2 regions of the Microbacterium sp. ER1 genome follow, and region 2 is predicted to be linked to the other one. Evidence: riboswitches for the same ligand, from Rfam matches in the RefSeq annotation. Region 2 holds a riboswitch; the other holds the start of a gene.
What was found. Region 2 has a riboswitch for thiamine pyrophosphate ahead of thiM (hydroxyethylthiazole kinase). Riboswitches for the same ligand answer to the same signal wherever they lie in the genome.
Positions count from the first base shown of each region.

Region 1: it holds a riboswitch for thiamine pyrophosphate, as region 2 does, so the genes downstream of both, BV453_RS05710 (ECF transporter S component) here and thiM (hydroxyethylthiazole kinase) in region 2, are expected to answer to the same signal.

Region 1 is NZ_QCXO01000129.1:18,450-21,653, reverse strand. It holds gene BV453_RS05715 (D-alanyl-D-alanine carboxypeptidase) at 1-1,151, opposite strand, end outside; TPP riboswitch at 1,229-1,338, shown strand; gene BV453_RS05710 (ECF transporter S component) at 1,331-1,972, shown strand; gene BV453_RS05705 (ABC transporter ATP-binding protein) at 1,972-3,204, shown strand, end outside.
Region 2 is NZ_QCXO01000122.1:14,179-17,382, forward strand. It holds gene BV453_RS03015 (bifunctional hydroxymethylpyrimidine kinase/phosphomethylpyrimidine kinase) at 1-1,013, opposite strand, end outside; gene thiM (hydroxyethylthiazole kinase) at 1,010-1,858, opposite strand; TPP riboswitch at 1,849-1,942, opposite strand; gene BV453_RS03025 (NAD-dependent epimerase/dehydratase family protein) at 1,950-2,921, opposite strand; gene BV453_RS03030 (DUF402 domain-containing protein) at 3,146-3,204, opposite strand, start outside.

The DNA of each region.
Region 1 (3,204 bases), on a different contig from region 2:
AAGAGGGCTCGGGTGAGGGCGAGACGCGCCTCGTCGTCCTCCTGGTTCAGCGCCGCGGCGTAGAGGCGGACCGTCGAGTCCCCCACGGAGACGTCCTTCGCCGTCAGCAGGTTCCAGCCGACGAGTGTGCCGGTCTTGATGCCGACGACCCCCGGGTCCGCGAGCATGCCGTTCGTGTTCTCCACCGTGCCGGCCCCCGGCAGCTCGACCGACCGGGTGCCCACGATCTCCGCGAACACGGGATTCTGCATCGCGAGCTCGCCGAGAGCCACGAGCGCCTCCGGGGTGGCGACGTTGCGCGCGTCGAATCCGGACGGCGTGACCACGGTGATCCCGGAGAGCCCGCGCTCGCCGAGCCAGACCTCGGCGGCGGCCGCGAACTCCCGATCGGAGCCCCAGATCTCCGCGGCGAGCCGATCGATGTAGTTGTTGGCCGAACCGAGCAGGGTGCCCTGCAGGAGCTGGTACTCGGTCAGCACCCCGCCCACGGGGACATCCAGCGCGGACTGATTCGAGATCCGGTAGTCCCAGTACCGGATGCTGTCGGCGTAGGTGAAGGAGAACTCGGGGCCCTGCTCCCCGGGGGCGAGGGGCAGGCGGTCGAGCACCATGAGCGTGCTGACGACCTTGGTGATGCTCGCGATGCTGACCGGGGCGGTCGTGGACGCGGCCGTGGTCATCCCGGCGATGCCCACGGCGCCGTCGCCCACCTCCGGCCAGGCGAGCGCGGCGGTGGGGGCGGCCACCGGGGTGACCTGCACGGCCTGGACGGTGGGCGCGACCTCGTGCAACGGCCAGAGCAGCGTGCTTCCGGCGTAGGAGGCGACGAGCCCGGCGAGGACCCCGAGCGGGACGAGCAGGCCCGGGCCGGCGATCGCCGGACGCAGCGTCGCGTCGCGCAGCAGGCCGGGGGCGGCCTCGGCTTCCGGGGTGGCGTCGAACTCCGGTGTCGACGACCCGGACTCGACCACGTCCGTGTCGACCCACGTCAGCGCGGTCGCCGGTGTCGAGGCATCGGCCCACGCGACGGTCTCCGTCGTGGTCGCAGGCAGCGTGTCGACGGTCTGCGAGGACGCGGGGGTGGAGTCCTCGGGCCGCGCGTCGACGCCGACGCCGCCGGACGCCTCTTCAGGGGGATCGGAAGCGGTCACTCGCTTACGGTACCGAATGCCGCCAGGAATCCGCCGTGCGCGGCTCGGGACGCGCGGGCGGAAGACGCTAGGATCGACAGCACAACCACGGGAGTCCGGCGAGCCGGGCTGAGAGGGAGCGAATCGCGCTTCGACCGTCGAACCTGATCTGGGTCATGCCAGCGCAGGGAGGAGTTCACATGAGTACGTCCACGTCCGCATCCTCGTCCACGAAGACGACCGGCGCTCCGGCGCGCAGCTATCTGCGGTGGCGCATCGTCGACATCGTCGTCGCCAGCGTGCTCGGCGTCGCCGCCGGCCTGATCTTCCTGGCCTGGAACGTCGGGTACCTCGGCCCCAAGGCCCTGCTCGAGCCGCTGCTCCCCGGGCTCCAGGGGCTCCTGGACGGACCGTGGCTGTTCGCCGGAGTGCTCGGCGGCCTCATCATCCGCAAGGCCGGTGCGGCGATCTACGTCGAACTGCTGGCCGCCGTCGTCTCGGCGCTCATCGGCAACCAGTGGGGTGGCTTCCTCACGCTCGAGGCGGGCCTCGTGCAGGGTCTCGGCGCCGAGCTCGTCTTCCTGCTGTTCTTCTACCGTCGCTGGTCGCTGCCCGTCGCGATCCTCGCCGGTGCCGGCGCTGCGCTCGCGGGAGGCATCAACAACCTCATCCTCTGGTACGCCGGCTCCGGTCCCGCGTTCACCGTGATCTATCTCGTGAGCACGGTGATCTCCGGCGCCGTCATCGCCGGTGCCCTGTCGTGGGTGCTCGCCCGCGGTATCGCGGCGACGGGGGCGCTGGACCGCTTCGGCTCCGGGCGCGAGGCGCGCGTGCGCGTCTGATGGCGGCGCAGGTCGCTCCCGCGGTCGTCGAGGCGCGCGGCTGGGGCTGGCGGCATGCGAGCCGCCGGGCATGGGCGCTGCGCGACGTCTCGTTCCGCATCGAGCCCGGCGAGCGGGTTCTCGTGCTCGGCGCGTCCGGGGCGGGCAAGTCGACCCTGCTGCATGGCCTCGCGGGCGTGCTCGGCGGCGAGGAGGAGGGCGAGAGCGCGGGGGAGCTCCTCGTCGACGACGCTCCGGCGGTGGCGACTCGCGGGCGCGCCGGACTGGTCCTCCAGGACCCCGATTCCCAGGTGATCCTCGCCCGCGCAGGCGACGACGTCGCGTTCGGGTGCGAGAACCTCGGCGTGCCGCGTGCGGAGATCTGGCCGCGTGTCGAGGCGGCGCTCGCTGCCGTCGGCCTCGACGTGCCGCTCGATCATCCGACCAAGGCGCTGTCGGGCGGCCAGAAGCAACGTCTCGCCCTCGCCGGCATGCTCGCGATGCGCCCCGGCCTCGTCCTCCTCGACGAGCCGACGGCGAACCTCGATCCGGACGGGGTGCGCGAGGTCAGGGAGGCGGTGGAGCGGATGCTCGCCGCGCACCCCGCCACCCTCGTGGTCGTGGAGCATCGACTCGAGGTGTGGTTGCCGCTCCTCACCCGGGTCATCGTGCTCGGTGCCGGCGGGGTGGTCGCGGACGGCCCTCCCGCCGCGGTGCTCGGTGCGCAGGGAGAGCGCCTGGCGGCGGACGGCGTCTGGGTGCCCGGGCGTCCTTCCGTCGAGCCCCCGGCACCGAGGACGGTGCCCGGCGAGGTGCTGCTGTCGGCCCGAGCACTCGCCGTGGCGCGGGTGAAGGGGCGTCCGGTGGCCCGCGGCATCGACCTCGACGTGCGGGCGGGAGAGGCCCTCGCGATCACCGGTCCGAACGGCGCGGGCAAGTCCACGCTGGGCCTGACCCTCGCGGGCCTGCTCCCGCCCGCGGAGGGGGCCGTGATCGCGGCGCCGATGCTCGCGCAGGGTGCCGATCCCGCGCCGATCCGCTGGGCGTCCCGCGACCTCCTCACCCGGATCGGCATGGTCTTCCAGGAGCCGGAGCACCAGCTTCTCGCCACCACCGTGCGCGACGAGCTCGCCATCGGCCCGCGCGCGCTGGGCGTCCCGGAGGACGAGGAGGTCGAGGCCCGCGTCGACGAGCTGCTCGCCCGCCTGCGCCTGTCCGCGCTGGGAGCCGCGAACCCGTACACGCTCTCGGGT
Region 2 (3,204 bases):
TCGCGCTCCGCATCGGGGTGGAGCAGCCGATCCCCCGAGGTCGCGATCATGACCGGGTCGAGCACGACGATCGGGGGCTGTGTGTCTCGGAGCCACGCGGCGACCGTCCGGATCACCTCCACGTCCGCGAGCATGCCGACCTTCACGGCGTCGATGCGGATGTCGTCACCGACGGCGTCGAGCTGCGCCCGGAGGAAGTCCGCGGGAGGAACGTGCACGGCGCGGACGCCCTGCGTGTTCTGGGCGGTCAGGGCCGTCAGGGCCGCCATGCCGTAGCCCCCGTTCGCGGCGATCGCCTTGAGGTCGGCCTGGATGCCCGCGCCCCCGGACGGATCGCTGCCGGCGATGCTGAGCACGTGCGGCACCGCGCGCCCGAGCCAGCGCCGACGGAAGGCCGCGGCGGCTGTCCGGGGGTCGCCCGCCGCGCACAGCGCCGACACCACCGCGATCCCGGCCGCGCCGGCCGCGCGCAGCGCCGCCGTGTCGTCGAGCTCCACCCCGCCGATCGCGACGCACGGCAGCGCACTGCGCGCGGCGAACGCGGCGAAGCCGTCGATGCCGAGCGGGGCCGGGTGGTCGGGCTTGGTGCGCGTGGGGCGGATCACGCCGACCCCGAGGTAGTCGACCGTGCCGGGCGGCAGCGCGGCGACCTCCTCGAGGTGCGCGGAGGTGTTCGCGGTCAGCCCGATCAGGGCCTCCGGGCCGAGGAGCTCGCGCGCGCGGAGCACCGAGGCGTCCGCCTGACCGAGGTGCACCCCGTCCACCCTGGCGCCGCGACGACGGGCCTCGACAGCCGCATCGAGGCGATCGTTCACGACGAGCAGCGCACGACCGTCGATGGCCGCGGACAAAGCGAGGAGCTGCACGACGGTCTCCTCGTCCGTCGCCTCCTTGTCGCGCAGCTGCACGATGCGGACGCCGCCGGCCACCGCTTCGCGGACGGTCGCGACCACCCCGCGTGCGCCGCACAGCGACCGATCGGTGACGAGGTAGAGGGACAGGTCGACGGTCATCGGGTCTCCTCCTCGACGCGGGCGCGGTCCCGGAGATCCGCTGGGGTCACGGCGGACAGCGCATCGAGCAGTCCGACGGCGAAGCTGCCCGGTCCGCGGGAGGTCTCCGCCGCCTGCTCGGCCGCGACCGTGTAGACGAGGGTCGCCGCGGCCACCGCCGTCAGCGCATCGGTCCCGGTACCGCGGGACGCCCCGAGGAAGGCCGCCATCACGGCCCCCAGCGCGCAGCCGCCGCCCGTCACCCGCGTGAGCAGCTCGTGCCCGTTGGCGATGCGGATCACCCGTTCCCCGTCGGTGAGGAGGTCGACCGGGCCGGAGACGGCGACCACGGAGCCGTACCGGTCGGCGAGCTCGCGCGCAGACGAGGCCGCCGCCTCGGTGCCGTCCGTCGCGTCGACGCCGCGGCCGCCGCTGCTGTGCCCGGCGAGCGCGAGGATCTCCGACGCGTTGCCGCGGATGGCGGTCGGGCGCCGCGCGGCCAGCTCGTGGGCCAGTGCCGTCCGCACCGGGAGCGTGCCGATCGCGACGGGATCGAGCACCCACGGCGTGGCGGCGGCGAGCGCTCCGGCCACGGCTTCCCTGCTCGCCTCCCGCTGCTCCGGGGTCGGCGTCCCGAGATTGACGAGGAGCCCCGAGGCGGCACCCGCGAACGGTCCGGCCTCGCCGACGATGTCGACCATCGCCGGCGCCGCGCCGAGCGCGAGCAGCACGTTGGCGGTGAACCCCGTCACGACGGCGTTCGTGAGGCAGTGCGTCAACGGCGGCGCAGCCCGGACCTCCTCCCGCAGCCTTCCCGCCGTGACGGCGAGGTCGAGGACGGATTCCGGACGCACAGGATCGCTCATTGCGACATCCCTTCGCTAGTACGAACTAGATCAGGTTCGACGGGTGTGATCTCAGCCGCGGATGCGGCACCCCGTGTCACTGCCTCGCAGTCTAGCGAGCGAAGGCGTCGAGCAGCGCCCGCTCCTCCGTCCGCGTGAGTCCGGCACGGCGCTCCCGGTCCACGCCCCGTTCGCGCTCGTCCGCCACGACGCGTTCCACCGTCTCTTCGAGGGGCCGGAGCCTGCCTCCGCCGCGCCGGTACCGCGCGTTCGAGCGGGTCATGAATCCGCTCATCTCGGGCGGCAGCCACAGCGGGAGCGAGCGCGGCCCCGCCCAGTACGCGACACCCTCCGCGACGAGACGCTCCTCCGTGCCGACGACGACCGGACCGGTGTGCCCGGTGGAAGCGCGCACCGTACGCAGCACGTCCTCCAGGTCGCGCACGTCGCCGATCGCGTTGACGGCACCGGTGACGGTGGCGGACACGACGAAGGCGGCGACGTCCTCGACGTCGATGACCTGCGCCGTGCGCCCGTCGAGCGGCGGGAGCAGCACGGGCTCGTCCAGGGCCCGGAGGAACGCCGCCGCCCAGTAGCCGAAGCGATCGCTCGGGTCGCCGTCGCCGACGATGAGGCCGGGACGGACGAGGAGCGCGCGGTCGCCGAGGCTCTCCTGCACGGCGTCCTCCGCCGCGACCTTCTGCCGCGCGTAGTCGTCGTCCTCACCGGCCTGCGCCGCCGGGTGCCGCGGGGCCGACTCGTCCGTCCCGACCGTCTCGTCGTCGCGGTACACCGACATCGACGAGACGCAGGTCCACCGGGCGGCACGCTCGCCGAGCGCGCGGACGGCCCCGGAGACATGAGCGGCGCGGGAGGAGACGTCGACGACGTGGTCCCAGTCGGTGCGCGAGACGACGTCATAGGCGTCCTCGTCGTCGCGGTCGGCGAGCACGAGGGTCGCTCCCGGTGGCGCCGGCCGCCCGCCGCGGGCGAGGCAGGTCACCGACGCGCCCGCCCCCAACGCGTGCGCGGCGATGCGCTCCGACAGCCATCCGGTTCCCCCCAGGATCAGCACATCCGTCATGTGCCCATGTCATCAGGATCGACGACTCGGGGGAAGGGCCTCCGCTCAGAGCGGAGCGACACAGGCCACCACGCGAACACAGGCCCTCACGCGAACACCGCCCACCACGCGAGCTCAGGCCCTCACCGCGAGCACAGGCCATGGGCGCTGCTGTCGCCTGATGCCGCGCGAACGCCTGATGCCGCGCGGGCTCGGCGCCGTCGCGGAGGCCGGCCCCGAAGCGGTCAGGGGACGACGATCTCGTCGAGGCCGTCCAACACCGGGATCGTCCACGACAGGTCCG